3 regions of the Tepidibacter aestuarii genome follow, and region 1 is predicted to be linked to each of the others. Evidence: a T-box and tRNA genes for the amino acid it is inferred to sense, from the RefSeq annotation. Region 1 holds a T-box; the other regions hold tRNA genes.
What was found. A T-box is a leader RNA that pairs with one kind of tRNA and senses whether it is charged. The one in region 1 lies ahead of asnS (asparagine--tRNA ligase), so its partner is inferred to be a tRNA-Asn.
Positions count from the first base shown of each region.

Region 2: it has a tRNA-Asn gene. The T-box ahead of asnS (asparagine--tRNA ligase) is inferred to sense a tRNA for this amino acid. The anticodon was not compared.
Region 3: it has a tRNA-Asn gene. The T-box ahead of asnS (asparagine--tRNA ligase) is inferred to sense a tRNA for this amino acid. The anticodon was not compared.

Region 1 covers NZ_OW235315.1:2,172,746-2,177,955, reverse strand. The annotation lists gene M2214_RS10760 (hypothetical protein) at 1-151, opposite strand, end outside; gene M2214_RS10755 (CDIF630_02480 family spore surface protein) at 423-590, shown strand; T-box leader at 719-973, shown strand; gene asnS (asparagine--tRNA ligase) at 1,138-2,529, shown strand; gene M2214_RS10745 (DUF2339 domain-containing protein) at 2,903-5,210, shown strand, end outside.
Region 2 covers NZ_OW235315.1:3,099,141-3,104,350, reverse strand. The annotation lists rRNA gene M2214_RS15130 (23S ribosomal RNA) at 15-2,935, shown strand; tRNA gene M2214_RS15125 (tRNA-Gly) at 2,984-3,057, shown strand; rRNA gene rrf (5S ribosomal RNA) at 3,061-3,177, shown strand; tRNA gene M2214_RS15115 (tRNA-Asn) at 3,182-3,256, shown strand; tRNA gene M2214_RS15110 (tRNA-Leu) at 3,265-3,353, shown strand; tRNA gene M2214_RS15105 (tRNA-Met) at 3,360-3,435, shown strand; tRNA gene M2214_RS15100 (tRNA-Glu) at 3,440-3,514, shown strand; tRNA gene M2214_RS15095 (tRNA-Val) at 3,524-3,599, shown strand; tRNA gene M2214_RS15090 (tRNA-Asp) at 3,607-3,683, shown strand; tRNA gene M2214_RS15085 (tRNA-Thr) at 3,713-3,787, shown strand; tRNA gene M2214_RS15080 (tRNA-Tyr) at 3,794-3,879, shown strand; tRNA gene M2214_RS15075 (tRNA-Ile) at 3,888-3,964, shown strand; tRNA gene M2214_RS15070 (tRNA-Phe) at 3,974-4,049, shown strand; rRNA gene rrf (5S ribosomal RNA) at 4,065-4,181, shown strand; rRNA gene M2214_RS15060 (16S ribosomal RNA) at 4,540-5,210, shown strand, end outside.
Region 3 covers NZ_OW235315.1:3,457,332-3,462,541, forward strand. The annotation lists tRNA gene M2214_RS16860 (tRNA-Val) at 104-179, opposite strand; tRNA gene M2214_RS16865 (tRNA-Arg) at 189-265, opposite strand; tRNA gene M2214_RS16870 (tRNA-Cys) at 289-362, opposite strand; tRNA gene M2214_RS16875 (tRNA-Lys) at 371-446, opposite strand; tRNA gene M2214_RS16880 (tRNA-His) at 453-529, opposite strand; tRNA gene M2214_RS16885 (tRNA-Pro) at 535-611, opposite strand; tRNA gene M2214_RS16890 (tRNA-Ile) at 632-708, opposite strand; tRNA gene M2214_RS16895 (tRNA-Met) at 717-793, opposite strand; tRNA gene M2214_RS16900 (tRNA-Phe) at 803-878, opposite strand; tRNA gene M2214_RS16905 (tRNA-Ser) at 882-970, opposite strand; tRNA gene M2214_RS16910 (tRNA-Lys) at 980-1,055, opposite strand; tRNA gene M2214_RS16915 (tRNA-Gln) at 1,065-1,140, opposite strand; tRNA gene M2214_RS16920 (tRNA-Arg) at 1,146-1,222, opposite strand; tRNA gene M2214_RS16925 (tRNA-Gly) at 1,229-1,303, opposite strand; tRNA gene M2214_RS16930 (tRNA-Leu) at 1,307-1,390, opposite strand; tRNA gene M2214_RS16935 (tRNA-Tyr) at 1,401-1,486, opposite strand; tRNA gene M2214_RS16940 (tRNA-Thr) at 1,493-1,567, opposite strand; tRNA gene M2214_RS16945 (tRNA-Asp) at 1,605-1,681, opposite strand; tRNA gene M2214_RS16950 (tRNA-Val) at 1,689-1,764, opposite strand; tRNA gene M2214_RS16955 (tRNA-Glu) at 1,774-1,848, opposite strand; tRNA gene M2214_RS16960 (tRNA-Met) at 1,853-1,928, opposite strand; tRNA gene M2214_RS16965 (tRNA-Leu) at 1,935-2,023, opposite strand; tRNA gene M2214_RS16970 (tRNA-Asn) at 2,031-2,105, opposite strand; tRNA gene M2214_RS16975 (tRNA-Cys) at 2,169-2,242, opposite strand; tRNA gene M2214_RS16980 (tRNA-Lys) at 2,251-2,326, opposite strand; tRNA gene M2214_RS16985 (tRNA-His) at 2,333-2,409, opposite strand; tRNA gene M2214_RS16990 (tRNA-Pro) at 2,415-2,491, opposite strand; tRNA gene M2214_RS16995 (tRNA-Ile) at 2,512-2,588, opposite strand; tRNA gene M2214_RS17000 (tRNA-Met) at 2,597-2,673, opposite strand; tRNA gene M2214_RS17005 (tRNA-Phe) at 2,683-2,758, opposite strand; tRNA gene M2214_RS17010 (tRNA-Ser) at 2,762-2,850, opposite strand; tRNA gene M2214_RS17015 (tRNA-Lys) at 2,860-2,935, opposite strand; tRNA gene M2214_RS17020 (tRNA-Gln) at 2,945-3,020, opposite strand; tRNA gene M2214_RS17025 (tRNA-Arg) at 3,026-3,102, opposite strand; tRNA gene M2214_RS17030 (tRNA-Gly) at 3,109-3,183, opposite strand; tRNA gene M2214_RS17035 (tRNA-Leu) at 3,187-3,270, opposite strand; tRNA gene M2214_RS17040 (tRNA-Tyr) at 3,281-3,366, opposite strand; tRNA gene M2214_RS17045 (tRNA-Thr) at 3,373-3,447, opposite strand; tRNA gene M2214_RS17050 (tRNA-Asp) at 3,485-3,561, opposite strand; tRNA gene M2214_RS17055 (tRNA-Val) at 3,569-3,644, opposite strand; tRNA gene M2214_RS17060 (tRNA-Glu) at 3,654-3,728, opposite strand; tRNA gene M2214_RS17065 (tRNA-Met) at 3,733-3,808, opposite strand; tRNA gene M2214_RS17070 (tRNA-Leu) at 3,815-3,903, opposite strand; tRNA gene M2214_RS17075 (tRNA-Asn) at 3,912-3,986, opposite strand; rRNA gene rrf (5S ribosomal RNA) at 3,991-4,107, opposite strand; tRNA gene M2214_RS17085 (tRNA-Gly) at 4,111-4,184, opposite strand; rRNA gene M2214_RS17090 (23S ribosomal RNA) at 4,233-5,210, opposite strand, start outside.

The sequences.
Region 1 (5,210 bases):
TTCCAAAGAATGATACCAATATTAAAATAATAGGTATAATCGATTTTTTTAATATCATCTTACCGAACATAGTAGATAAGTCTTTTTCGGCTTGATTCATGTTTTTTAAGTCTACTTTCTTTTTTATTTCTTGCTTGAACTCTTTTTTCATAATAAATCCTCCTACAATTATATTTTCTTGAGTTATATGATTTAATAATGATTATATAATTTAAAATTACTATTATATAATTACCATTATTAATTTATATTATAGATAATTATAAATACAACCTAAAAAAACAAGTTTATTAAAATAAAAATCTAATCTAAAATATTTTATCATGAAAACAAGCAAAAATAAACTAGAGAATAAATTATACATAGATAATTATAATAAATTTTTAAATTTAGTAAATAATATGATTAAAGGAGTGATTGACATGAAAAATAAAGACAAAAGAAATAAATTTACTAATTTAGCAGAAAGTCACGAAACTGCAGCATGGGCAGATATTGAGAGTGTATTTGATGAAACAAATGTATCAATACCAAGTCAAAGGGCAACTGAAGAAGCAAAAGAATGGGTAGATGATGAAAATCAAAAATAGATAAAGTAAAATTTAGCTCAGATGAAGTCTTATAACTTTTAGCTTTTGGATGAAACTTTAATGTTAAATTATGTTTGACATTAAAAAATAAAGGTAATATAATGTAAATACTAATTAAAATAAAATATTTAAAAACAATGAAGAGAAGAGTATCTATGAATTATTTTGATTAAAGCGAGTTGGTGGTGGTGAAAGACCAATATTAAAAGTCATAGAGAAGAACAGCTTGGAGTTTCTAACCGAAATCTAATAGGCAGTAGGCTTAGACGGATTCATACCGTTATCAAATGAAAAATATAAAGTAAATCTTTGTATTTAACATTAAGTGGCCATATTATGGCAATTAGGGTGGTACCGCGAATAATAAGTTTTTCGTCCCTTTATAGGGATGAAAGACTTTTTTTTTATTTGTAAAGAAAGTATATCGGTTTTAACTTGCATAAGAATCAATCCAGAAGTGATTAAATTCTTATCTCAAACTTTAAGAGGATTGGCATAGAATTTTTAGCTTTCGGGTAAATAAAAATATATAAGGAGGTATAATAGTATGAAAAACATACTGGTAAAAGAAATTTACAGAGAAACACAAAAGTATTCTGATCAAACTATACAAATATCAGGATGGATAAGAACACTAAGATCTTCAAAGGCATTTGGATTTATAGAAATAAATGATGGTAGCTTCTTTAAAAATATCCAAGTTGTATTTGAAGAAAACTTAGAAAACTTTAAAGAAATAAGTAAATTATCTATTAGTACGTCTATAATTGTTGAAGGTAAGTTAGCATTAACGCCTGGATCAAAACAACCTTTCGAAATAAAGGCTACTAAAATAATTGTTGAGGGAGAGTCTTCAAACGAGTATCCTCTACAAAAGAAAAGACATACTCTTGAATACTTAAGAACTATAGCACACTTAAGACCTCGTAGTAATACATTTTCAGCAGTATTTAGAGTTCGTTCTATAGCTGCTTATGCTATACATAAATTTTTCCAAGAACAAGGATTTGTATATACGCATACTCCTGTAATAACAGGTAGTGACTGCGAAGGTGCTGGAGAAATGTTTAGAATAACTACTTTAGATATGAAAAATCCAGCTATTGATGAAGATGGGAATGTTGATTATTCTAAAGATTTCTTTGGAAAAGAGACTAATTTAACAGTGAGTGGACAATTAGAAGCAGAAGCTTATGCATTAGCATTTAGAAATATTTATACTTTTGGACCAACGTTTAGAGCAGAAAATTCTAATACATCTAGACATGCATCAGAGTTTTGGATGATTGAGCCTGAGATTGCATTTGCAGATCTTAATGATTATATGAACTTAGCAGAAGATATGATGAAATACTTAATTAATTATGTTATGGAAAATGCTCCTGAAGAAATGGAATTTTTCAATAAATTTATAGACAAAGAGTTACTTGATAGATTAAACAATGTGGTTAATTCTGATTTTGGTAGAATAACATATACAGAGGCAGTGGAAATTCTTAAAAATTCAGGTAAAGAATTTGATTATCCTGTAGAATGGGGATGCGATCTTCAAACAGAGCATGAAAGATATTTAACTGATGAAGTATACAAGAAGCCTCTATTTGTTACTGATTATCCAAAAGATATCAAATCTTTCTATATGAGACTTAATGATGACAATAAGACTGTTGCAGCAGCTGACTTATTAGTTCCTGGTGTAGGAGAGATAATAGGAGGAAGTCAAAGAGAAGAGAGACTTGATATACTAGAGTCTAGAATGAAAGAGATGAATCTTAACGAAGAAGATTATTGGTGGTATTTAGAACTTAGAAAATTCGGTGGAACAAAGCATGCTGGATATGGACTTGGATTTGAAAGAGCTATAATGTATTTAACTGGTATGGGTAATATAAGAGACGTTATACCTTTCCCAAGAACACCAAAAAGTGCAGAATTTTAATTAATAATTAAAGTAGATATTAACTTAAGTTAATATCTACTTTTTTTTATACTAAGGGATTGTAAAATTTTAGCTCTATGGGTAGTAATATTGATGGAAGAACTACACTTGCAACTATTTTAAGCAACAGAGTATATAGTCATAATTGGCGACACGAGTCAGTGCGTAGCAACTAGACGAATTTTTAAATTTAAATAGTAATATGAACAGATTTATAATTTAACTATATAATAATTTGAATTATATGGTAAAATATAACTGGAATTAGGTTGTTATATAGTTTGGTTTCTAGTTTAACTAATCGCGAAGCTATTAAGTTCTTGGAAGATGAAGTATTAGAAATTTTAGATTTAGGATAAATTGGAGGAGTGTTATGGAACTTAAAAATAAGGCTAAGGACCTTTTAAAAAAACAAAAAGACATTATAAATCAGTATGAAGAACTTATAAGAGATTTAAATTCTGATAATGCACTAAGTGAAAGTATTGAACTTAAAAAAGAAGTTGATAATTATAGAAAAGATACTCAAAAACTAAAGGAAGAGAAGAGAAAACTATTAAATGAAAATATGAATTTGAAAATTTCACTGAAAGAGCAAATTATCAATGAAAAAATATCTATTTTAAATGCATCTAAGAAAAAAATAGACATGTATTTTAATAATGAAACAAATAAAAAAATTAATAAATTAGAATTGTTAGAGATTTCTGCAAAAGATAGACTTAGCAAAATAAAAAGAATTGCTCAACTAGAATTGGGAGTCGAAAAAAAAGAGATCTTTTCTGATATAGAAAAATTAGAAAGAGAGTTAAATGAAAAAATTAAAATAAAAAAAGAGCAACTTAAAAAAGAAAAAGAAGATATTATTGGTGAAATAAAAAGAGAGTATAATGAACTAAAAAGTGAAGGTATTAGTGAAGAAGTTATTGAGAAAAAGAAAAAGTATAACGATATAGAAGTTAAGATAGGACTTAACTGGATAAATAAAGCGGGTATAATTTTACTTTTATTTGGAATTGCTACTGCAACAAGATATACTTATTCGACATGGTTTAATGAATACATGAAGGGGATCTCCAGCTTTTTGTTAGGGGGAGCACTTCTAGGGGCAGGAGAGTGGTTAAATAGAAAAGAAAAAAACTTATTTGCTCTTGGATTAAGTGGTGGAGGAATAGGAGCATTATACTTTTCTGTTTTTAGTAGTTACTTTATTTTAAACATAATTAGTATGCCGATAAGTGTAGGTTTATCTATTTTAGTAACTATGGCATCTTTATTACTATCTCAAAGATATAAATCTATGACAATATGCGGAATATCTCTTGTAGGAGGGTATTTACCATTTTTTACTTATGTATTTATTGAAGGAATAGCGGGTGGTCAAATATATATAGCTATGGGATATTTATCAGTTTTAAATTTATTGGTTTTAAAGCTATCTTTAGAAAGACGATGGATTTATATAAATTATCTAAGCTTTTTACTTAATATTCCTTGTTTTACATACTTAGCTTTTGAATCACCTAGTGAAGTTATTGGTGTGATTTATTCAATATTAACATTTATAATGTACTTGTTTATAACTTTTACATATCCAATTAGAGAAAAAATTAATCTTAAAAAGGTGGATTTTATTTTACTAGGATTAAACACAGTAATCAATTGTTTAACCGTTTATCAATTATTTGAAATTGGAGGATATGATTCATATGAAGGAATGCTTGCATTTGCATATGCACTAATATATTTGGGACTGGCTGAGTTTATTAAAAAAAGCGCTTCACAAGAAAAAGACACACAAATGATGTTTTATATTATTGCTATGGCTTTTAGTATTTTAATGATACCTTTACAATTTGGTATCAAATGGGCTATACTTGGATGGCTTATAGAATCAATTCTAATGATCTTCTATTCTGTTAAAAAAGATATGAGAAAAATGGAAATTGGAGGATGGATTGTATTAGCGTTAAGTGTAGGATTATTTATTATAGAAGACCTTTGTAATCCTTGGGTTGTTGAGTATTTTATCTTGAAATATACTTTAATTACTTTAAGTATAATATATATATTTAGTCTATATGCAGTAAAGTTAAGTGAAGAAGAGTTATTTAAATATACCAAGAAAGGTAAACTACTAACGTATTATAAGTATTTTATGATTATAACTACTTGGATATATTTATTAAGAATGGGTTCTGTTTTTTATGATAAATACACAAAGTTATATCATTATGATAGCTTTTATTTTTTAATTTCTGAATCCTTAATTACTGCTATTTTTGCTTATTGCATAACTAAAATAAAAGTAATTAAAGATAATATAGTTGATAAAATATCTATTGCTTTATATATATTTGTAGATATACTGGGCTTTGGTATGAACTTTTTAAATGTTAGTCCATCAATAAATAATAGTTATAAAGCATTACCTATTTTAATTCTAATAACGTACAATATATTTGTATTCTTTAGTATAAAGGATTTAACACTAAGATTAATAAAGGAAAAAGGATTAAGTTTAGAAATATACCCTATGACTTTAGCTGTGTATATTTTAGGATCGACTACAGCATTACTTGTAAATCAATTTAATTTAAACAATATAAGTCTTATAATAAGTATATTTTTTATTGTTATGTCTTTTGTCTACATAACTTATGGGTTTAAAAATAAGTTTG
Region 2 (5,210 bases), 930 kb from region 1:
TTTAAATAAATTTAGGTTAAGTTATTAAGGGCGTAGGGCGGATGCCTTGGCACCAAGAGCCGATGAAGGACGTGGTAAGCTGCGATAAGCTTCGGGGAGATGCAAGCAATCTTTGATCCGGAGATTTCCGAATGGGGAAACCCACCTAGAGTAATGTCTAGGTATCCTTAGATGAATACATAGTCTAAGGAGGGGAACCGAGGGAACTGAAACATCTAAGTACCTCGAGGAAGAGAAAGAAAAATCGATTCCCTAAGTAGCGGCGAGCGAAAGGGGAAGAGCCCAAACCTATGAAGTTTTCTTCATAGGGGTTGCGGATATGCTCACAAGAAAGAGGTATTGTAGTCGAAGAGGTTTGGAAAGACCCACCATAGAAGGTAATAGTCCTGTAGATTAAACAAGAAGACTTTCGAGCATACTCCAGAGTACCACGGGACACGTGAAACCCTGTGGGAAGCTGGGGGGACCACCCCCCAAGGCTAAATACTTCTTGGTGACCGATAGCGTATAGTACCGTGAGGGAAAGGTGAAAAGAACCCCGGAAGGGGAGTGAAATAGAACCTGAAACCCTATGCCTACAAGCTGTGGGAGCACATTTTTAGTGTGACCGCGTACTTTTTGTAGAACGGGCCAACGAGTTACGATAAGTAGCAAGGTTAAGGACTTAGGGTCTGGAGCCGTAGCGAAAGCGAGTCTTAACTGGGCGATTCAGTTACTTGTCGTAGACCCGAAACCGAGCGACCTACCCATGGCCAGGATGAAGCGAAAGTAAAATTTCGTGGAGGTCCGAACCCACGCACGTTGAAAAGTGCGGGGATGAGCTGTGGGTAGAGGTGAAATTCCAATCGAGCTCGGAGATAGCTGGTTCTCCCCGAAATAGCTTTAGGGCTAGCCTCAAGCTTAGAGATGAGGAGGTAGAGCACTGAATGTCCTAGGGGCCCTGTGGGTTACCGAAGACTATCAAACTCCGAATGCCTTTATCTTTTGCTTGGGAGTCAGACTGTGGGTGATAAGATTCATAGTCGAGAGGGAAACAGCCCAGACCGTCAGCTAAGGTCCCTAAATGTAAGTTAAGTGGTAAAGGATGTGGGATTGCACAGACAACCAGGATGTTGGCTTAGAAGCAGCCATTCATTCAAAGAGTGCGTAATAGCTCACTGGTCGAGTGATCCTGCGCCGAAAATTATCGGGGCTAAAACTTACTACCGAAGCTACGGCATTGACTTTGTCAATGGGTAGGGGAGCATTCACTGCGGGTTGAAGCTAGACCGGAAGGACTAGTGGACTGCAGTGAAGAGAGAATGTTGGCATGAGTAGCGAGACGTAGGTGAGAATCCTACGGGCCGAAAACCCAAGGTTTCCTGAGGAAGGTTCGTCCGCTCAGGGTTAGTCGGGACCTAAGCCGAGGCCGAAAGGCGTAGGTGATGGACAACAGGTTGAGATTCCTGTACTACCGATAATCGTTTGAAGAATGGGGTGACGCAGAAGGATAGGCTATCCTACTATTGGATATGTAGGTCCAAGCATTAAGGGAGCATTGATAGGCAAATCCGTCGGTGCAATCCTGAGGTGTGATGGGGAGCGAAATTTAAGTAGCGAAGTAGTCGATTTCATGCTGCCAAGAAAAGCCTCTACTGAGATTAAAGGTACCCGTACCGCAAACCGACACAGGTGGGTGAGAAGAGAATTCTAAGGCTAGCGAGAGAACTTTTGTTAAGGAACTCGGCAAAATGACCCCGTAACTTAGGGATAAGGGGTGCCTCATTAGGGTGTATGCCCGAAGAGGCCGCAGAGAATAGGCCCAAGCGACTGTTTACCAAAAACATAGGTTTCTGCTAAGTCGAAAGACGATGTATAGGAGCTGACGCCTGCCCGGTGCTGGAAGGTTAAGGGGATGTGTTAGACATTAGTCGAAGCATTGAACTTAAGCCCCAGTAAACGGCGGCCGTAACTATAACGGTCCTAAGGTAGCGAAATTCCTTGTCGGGTAAGTTCCGACCCGCACGAAAGGCGTAACGATTTGGGCACTGTCTCAACAAAAGACTCGGTGAAATTGTAATTCCGGTGAAGATGCCGGATACCTGCGACAGGACGGAAAGACCCCATGGAGCTTTACTGTAGCCTGGCATTGGATTTCGATATTACATGTACAGGATAGGTGGGAGACTGAGATACGAGAACGCCAGTTTTCGTGGAGTCATCCTTGGGATACCACCCTTGTAATATTGAGATTCTAACCATAGACCATGAATCTGGTCTTGGGACACTGTCAGGTGGACAGTTTGACTGGGGCGGTCGCCTCCCAAAATGTAACGGAGGCGCCCAAAGGTTCCCTCAGCACGGTCGGAAATCGTGCGAAGAGTGCAAAGGCAAAAGGGAGCTTGATTGCAAGACATACAGGTCGAGCAAGGACGAAAGTCGGGCTTAGTGATCCGGTGGTTCCGCGTGGAAGGGCCATCGCTCAACGGATAAAAGCTACCCTGGGGATAACAGGCTTATCTCCCCCAAGAGTCCACATCGACGGGGAGGTTTGGCACCTCGATGTCGGCTCATCACATCCTGGGGCTGTAGTAGGTCCCAAGGGTTGGGCTGTTCGCCCATTAAAGTGGTACGCGAGCTGGGTTCAGAACGTCGTGAGACAGTTCGGTCCCTATCCGTCGCAGGCGTAGGAAATTTGAGAGGAGCTGTCCTTAGTACGAGAGGACCGGGATGGACATACCTCTGGTGCACCAGTTGTCACGCCAGTGGCATAGCTGGGTAGCTATGTATGGAATGGATAAGCGCTGAAAGCATCTAAGCGCGAAGCCAACCTCAAGATAAGATTTCCCATCTTTATGAGTAAGATCCCAGGAAGACTACCTGGTTGATAGGTTCAAGGTGTAAGCTCAGTAATGAGTTCAGCTGATGAATACTAATAGATCGAGGACTTAACCAAATTTTAAATCTGGTCAATTTTGAAAGTATTAATCTTAATACTTAATATGCGGGTGTAGCTCAGTGGTAGAGTTCCGGCCTTCCAAGCCGGCTGCGAGGGTTCGACTCCCTTCACCCGCTCCAATATGTGGTTATTATAGCAAAGAGGATACACCTGTTCCCATTCCGAACACAGAAGTTAAGCTCTTTAGCGCTGATGGTACTTGGGGGGCAGCCCCCTGGGAGAGTAAGACGTAGCCACGTATGTTCCAAGGTAGCTCAATGGTGGAGCAATCGGCTGTTAACCGATAGGCTGTGGGTTCGAGCCCCACCCTTGGAGCCAAAAAAAATGCCGAGGTGGCGGAACTGGCAGACGCACAGGACTTAAAATCCTGCGGTCCTTACAGATCGTACCGGTTCGATTCCGGTCCTCGGCACCACAATAACGCGGGATGGAGCAGTTGGCAGCTCGTCGGGCTCATAACCCGAAGGTCGTAGGTTCAAGTCCTGCTCCCGCAACCAGTATGGCCCCTTGGTCAAGCGGTTAAGACACCGCCCTTTCACGGCGGTAACAGGGGTTCGATTCCCCTAGGGGTCACCATTAATAATTGGGCTCATAGCTCAGCTGGGAGAGCACCTGCCTTACAAGCAGGGGGTCACAGGTTCGAGCCCTGTTGAGCCCACCAATTATTTGGCCTGGTAGTTCAGTTGGTTAGAATGCCAGCCTGTCACGCTGGAGGTCGAGGGTTCGAGTCCCTTCCAGGTCGCCAAAAAAATACTTTTAAAATAAATAATATACGCTAGTGTGGCTCAACGGTAGAGCAGCTGACTTGTAATCAGCAGGTTGTAGGTTCGATTCCTATCACTAGCTCCAAAATATGGAGGGGTTCCCGAGTTGGCCAAAGGGGGCAGACTGTAAATCTGTTAGCATCGCTTTCACTGGTTCGAATCCAGTCCCCTCCACCAAAAAAAGTGGGCCTTTAGCTCAGTTGGTTAGAGCGCCCGGCTCATAACCGGTAGGTCTGGGGTTCGAGTCCCTGAAGGCCCACCACTTTTTTTTGCCCAGATAGCTCAGTCGGTAGAGCAGGGGACTGAAAATCCCCGTGTCGGTGGTTCGATTCCGCCTCTGGGCACCAAAATTAAAAAGATTATGTGGTTATTATAGCAAGGAGGATACACCTGTTCCCATTCCGAACACAGAAGTTAAGCTCCTTAGCGCCGATGGTACTTGGGGGGCAGCCCCCTGGGAGAGTAGGACGTAGCCACGTAATCTTTTTTTATAAAGTTTTAATTATGATTGATGAGTTTAATAGTATATTTCGAGTGAATGATAAAAAAGCCTTTCTTTGAAAGATTATATATAGAGATTTTTTTGAAATTCGTAACGGAAATTATACTTATATGCAATTCAAATAGGAATACAAATTCTTACTCATTATAAAAAAACTTTTAAAAAAGTATTGACGAATATGTCGAAAGATGATATATTATTACATGTCCTCGAAAACGAGGCAAACAAGAAACACAAAATGAACTTTGAAAATTAAACAGTAGGTTATAAATAAATCACAACAGTGATTTTCGGAAACAACACATAAAGTCAGTTTACTGAGTACTGACAAACTTTTATTTAAGAGTTTGATCCTGGCTCAGGATGAACGCTGGCGGCGTGCCTAACACATGCAAGTCGAGCGGAGATTAAAAAGCTTGCTTTTTAATCTTAGCGGCGGACGGGTGAGTAACGCGTGGGTAACCTGCCCTATACACACGGATAACATATCGAAAGATATGCTAATACGAGATAACACATTTTTAAGGCATCTTAGAAATGTCAAAGCGTTAGCGGTATAGGATGGACCCGCGTCCCATTAGCTAGTTGGTGAGGTAAAAGCTTACCAAGGCGACGATGGGTAGCCGACCTGAGAGGGTGATCGGCCACACTGGAACTGAGACACGGTCCAGACTCCTACGGGAGGCAGCAGTGGGGAATATTGCACAATGGGGGAAACCCTGATGCAGCAACGCCGCGTGAGCGATGAAGGCCTTCGGGTCGTAAAGCTCTGTCCTAAGGGAAGATAATGACGGTACCTTAGGAGGAAGCCCCGGCTAACTACGTGCCAGCAGCCGCGGTAATACGTAGGGGGCAAGCGTTATCCGGAATTACTGGGCGTAAAGGGTGCGTAGGCGGCCTTGTAAGTCAGAAGTGAAAGGCTACGGCTCAACCGTAGTAAGCTTTTGAAACTGCAGGGCTTGAGTGCAGGAGAGGAGAGTAGAATTCCTAGTGTAGCGGTGAAATG
Region 3 (5,210 bases), 1.3 Mb from region 1:
CATAAGTTTTTACATTCACCATTGCTGTTATCTATAGATTCAACGTTATATAATTTTTTAAACAATAAAAAAACACCTTTAAAATAAAGGTGTTTTTCAAAATTGGTGGGCTCAACAGGGCTCGAACCTGTGACCCCCTGCTTGTAAGGCAGGTGCTCTCCCAGCTGAGCTATGAGCCCAATTAAACGTGGTGCGCCCAGAGGGACTCGAACCCCCAACCTTCTGATTCGTAGTCAGACACTCTATCCAGTTGAGCTATAGGCGCTTATTTGATTTTTACAAAAAAAATGGAGGCGACACCCAGATTCGAACTGGGGATGAAGGAGTTGCAGTCCTCTGCCTTACCACTTGGCTATGTCGCCATTTTTTTTGGTGACCCATCCGCGACTCGAACGCGGGACACCCTGATTAAAAGTCAGGTGCTCTACCGACTGAGCTAATGGGTCAAAATATGGGGTGAGTAATGAGATTCGAACTCACGGCCTCCAGAGCCACAATCTGGCGCTCTAACCGACTGAGCTATACCCACCATATTGGTCGAGGTGGAGGGACTCGAACCCCCGGCCCCATGGTCCCAAACCACGTGCGCTACCAAACTGCGCTACACCTCGATATAATATATTAAATAAAGTGGTGGGCCTTCAGGGACTCGAACCCCAGACCTACCGGTTATGAGCCGGGCGCTCTAACCAACTGAGCTAAAGGCCCACTTTATTTGGTAGCGGCAACTAGATTCGAACTAGTGACCTTTCGGGTATGAACCGAACGCTCTAGCCAACTGAGCTATGCCGCCACATTTTATTGGTGCCCAGAGGCGGAATCGAACCACCGACACGGGGATTTTCAGTCCCCTGCTCTACCGACTGAGCTATCTGGGCATTTGGCGGAGGAGGTGGGATTTGAACCCACGGCCCCTTTCGGAGTCACTGGTTTTCAAGACCAGCTCCTTAAGCCACTCGGACACCCCTCCGCATTTCTTTGGTGACCCATCCGCGACTCGAACGCGGGACACCCTGATTAAAAGTCAGGTGCTCTACCGACTGAGCTAATGGGTCAGATTAAATTGGCTGGGGATGCTGGACTCGAACCAACGCATGCAGGAATCAAAATCCTGAGCCTTACCGACTTGGCGAATCCCCAGTATATGGCGTGCCTGCAGGGATTCGAACCCCGGACACGTGGCTTAGAAGGCCACTGCTCTATCCAACTGAGCTACAGGCACATATTTTGGAGCGGAAAACGAGATTCGAACTCGCGACCCTCGCCTTGGCAAGGCGATGCTCTACCACTGAGCCATTTCCGCTTATGGTGCGGGTGGAGGGACTTGAACCCCCACGCTAAAAGCGCTAGATCCTAAGTCTAGTGCGTCTGCCAATTCCGCCACACCCGCGCATTATTGATGGTGGAGGGGACTGGATTCGAACCAGTGAAAGCGATGCTAACAGATTTACAGTCTGCCCCCTTTGGCCAACTCGGGAACCCCTCCATGTTTTGGAGCTAGTGATAGGAATCGAACCTACAACCTGCTGATTACAAGTCAGCTGCTCTACCGTTGAGCCACACTAGCACTTTTTTATTTTTTTAAATATCCCAATTTAATTATTTGGCGACCTGGAAGGGACTCGAACCCTCGACCTCCAGCGTGACAGGCTGGCATTCTAACCAACTGAACTACCAGGCCAAATAATTGGTGGGCTCAACAGGGCTCGAACCTGTGACCCCCTGCTTGTAAGGCAGGTGCTCTCCCAGCTGAGCTATGAGCCCAATTATTAATGGTGACCCCTAGGGGAATCGAACCCCTGTTACCGCCGTGAAAGGGCGGTGTCTTAACCGCTTGACCAAGGGGCCATACTGGTTGCGGGAGCAGGACTTGAACCTACGACCTTCGGGTTATGAGCCCGACGAGCTGCCAACTGCTCCATCCCGCGTCATTGTGGTGCCGAGGACCGGAATCGAACCGGTACGATCTGTAAGGACCGCAGGATTTTAAGTCCTGTGCGTCTGCCAGTTCCGCCACCTCGGCATTTTTTTGGCTCCAAGGGTGGGACTCGAACCCACAGCCTATCGGTTAACAGCCGAGTGCTCCACCGTTGAGCTACCTTGGAACGTAATTTCGTAACAACAAAATATATATTATCATATTTGATTGTTACTGTCAATATGTTTTATGGAGGCGACACCCAGATTCGAACTGGGGATGAAGGAGTTGCAGTCCTCTGCCTTACCACTTGGCTATGTCGCCATTTTTCTTGGTGACCCATCCGCGACTCGAACGCGGGACACCCTGATTAAAAGTCAGGTGCTCTACCGACTGAGCTAATGGGTCAAAATATGGGGTGAGTAATGAGATTCGAACTCACGGCCTCCAGAGCCACAATCTGGCGCTCTAACCGACTGAGCTATACCCACCATATTGGTCGAGGTGGAGGGACTCGAACCCCCGGCCCCATGGTCCCAAACCACGTGCGCTACCAAACTGCGCTACACCTCGATATAATATATTAAATAAAGTGGTGGGCCTTCAGGGACTCGAACCCCAGACCTACCGGTTATGAGCCGGGCGCTCTAACCAACTGAGCTAAAGGCCCACTTTATTTGGTAGCGGCAACTAGATTCGAACTAGTGACCTTTCGGGTATGAACCGAACGCTCTAGCCAACTGAGCTATGCCGCCACATTTTATTGGTGCCCAGAGGCGGAATCGAACCACCGACACGGGGATTTTCAGTCCCCTGCTCTACCGACTGAGCTATCTGGGCATTTGGCGGAGGAGGTGGGATTTGAACCCACGGCCCCTTTCGGAGTCACTGGTTTTCAAGACCAGCTCCTTAAGCCACTCGGACACCCCTCCGCATTTCTTTGGTGACCCATCCGCGACTCGAACGCGGGACACCCTGATTAAAAGTCAGGTGCTCTACCGACTGAGCTAATGGGTCAGATTAAATTGGCTGGGGATGCTGGACTCGAACCAACGCATGCAGGAATCAAAATCCTGAGCCTTACCGACTTGGCGAATCCCCAGTATATGGCGTGCCTGCAGGGATTCGAACCCCGGACACGTGGCTTAGAAGGCCACTGCTCTATCCAACTGAGCTACAGGCACATATTTTGGAGCGGAAAACGAGATTCGAACTCGCGACCCTCGCCTTGGCAAGGCGATGCTCTACCACTGAGCCATTTCCGCTTATGGTGCGGGTGGAGGGACTTGAACCCCCACGCTAAAAGCGCTAGATCCTAAGTCTAGTGCGTCTGCCAATTCCGCCACACCCGCGCATTATTGATGGTGGAGGGGACTGGATTCGAACCAGTGAAAGCGATGCTAACAGATTTACAGTCTGCCCCCTTTGGCCAACTCGGGAACCCCTCCATGTTTTGGAGCTAGTGATAGGAATCGAACCTACAACCTGCTGATTACAAGTCAGCTGCTCTACCGTTGAGCCACACTAGCACTTTTTTATTTTTTTAAATATCCCAATTTAATTATTTGGCGACCTGGAAGGGACTCGAACCCTCGACCTCCAGCGTGACAGGCTGGCATTCTAACCAACTGAACTACCAGGCCAAATAATTGGTGGGCTCAACAGGGCTCGAACCTGTGACCCCCTGCTTGTAAGGCAGGTGCTCTCCCAGCTGAGCTATGAGCCCAATTATTAATGGTGACCCCTAGGGGAATCGAACCCCTGTTACCGCCGTGAAAGGGCGGTGTCTTAACCGCTTGACCAAGGGGCCATACTGGTTGCGGGAGCAGGACTTGAACCTACGACCTTCGGGTTATGAGCCCGACGAGCTGCCAACTGCTCCATCCCGCGTTATTGTGGTGCCGAGGACCGGAATCGAACCGGTACGATCTGTAAGGACCGCAGGATTTTAAGTCCTGTGCGTCTGCCAGTTCCGCCACCTCGGCATTTTTTTTGGCTCCAAGGGTGGGGCTCGAACCCACAGCCTATCGGTTAACAGCCGATTGCTCCACCATTGAGCTACCTTGGAACATACGTGGCTACGTCTTACTCTCCCAGGGGGCTGCCCCCCAAGTACCATCAGCGCTAAAGAGCTTAACTTCTGTGTTCGGAATGGGAACAGGTGTATCCTCTTTGCTATAATAACCACATATTGGAGCGGGTGAAGGGAGTCGAACCCTCGCAGCCGGCTTGGAAGGCCGGAACTCTACCACTGAGCTACACCCGCATATTAAGTATTAAGATTAATACTTTCAAAATTGACCAGATTTAAAATTTGGTTAAGTCCTCGATCTATTAGTATTCATCAGCTGAACTCATTACTGAGCTTACACCTTGAACCTATCAACCAGGTAGTCTTCCTGGGATCTTACTCATAAAGATGGGAAATCTTATCTTGAGGTTGGCTTCGCGCTTAGATGCTTTCAGCGCTTATCCATTCCATACATAGCTACCCAGCTATGCCACTGGCGTGACAACTGGTGCACCAGAGGTATGTCCATCCCGGTCCTCTCGTACTAAGGACAGCTCCTCTCAAATTTCCTACGCCTGCGACGGATAGGGACCGAACTGTCTCACGACGTTCTGAACCCAGCTCGCGTACCACTTTAATGGGCGAACAGCCCAACCCTTGGGACCTACTACAGCCCCAGGATGTGATGAGCCGACATCGAGGTGCCAAACCTCCCCGTCGATGTGGACTCTTGGGGGAGATAAGCCTGTTATCCCCAGGGTAGCTTTTATCCGTTGAGCGATGGCCCTTCCACGCGGAACCACCGGATCACTAAGCCCGACTTTCGTCCTTGCTCGACCTGTATGTCTTGCAATCAAGCTCCCTTTTGCCTTTGCACTCTTCGCACGATTTCCGACCGTGCTGAGGGAACCTTTGGGCGCCTCCGTTACATTTTGGGAGGCGACCGCCCCAGTCAAACTGTCCACCTGACAGTGTCCCAAGACCAGATTCATGGTCTATGGTTAGAATCTCAATATTACAAGGGTGGTATCCCAAGGATGACTCCACGAAAACTGGCGTTCTCGTATCTCAGTCTCCCACCTATCCTGTACATGTAATATCGAAATCCAATGCCAGGCTACAGTAAAGCTCCATGGGGTCTTTCCGTCCTGTCGCAGGTATCCGGCATCTTCACCGGAATTACAATTTCACCGAGTCTTTTGTTGAGACAGTGCCCAAATCGTTACGCCTTTCGTGCGGGTCGGAACTTACCCGACAAGGAATTTCGCTACCTTAGGACCG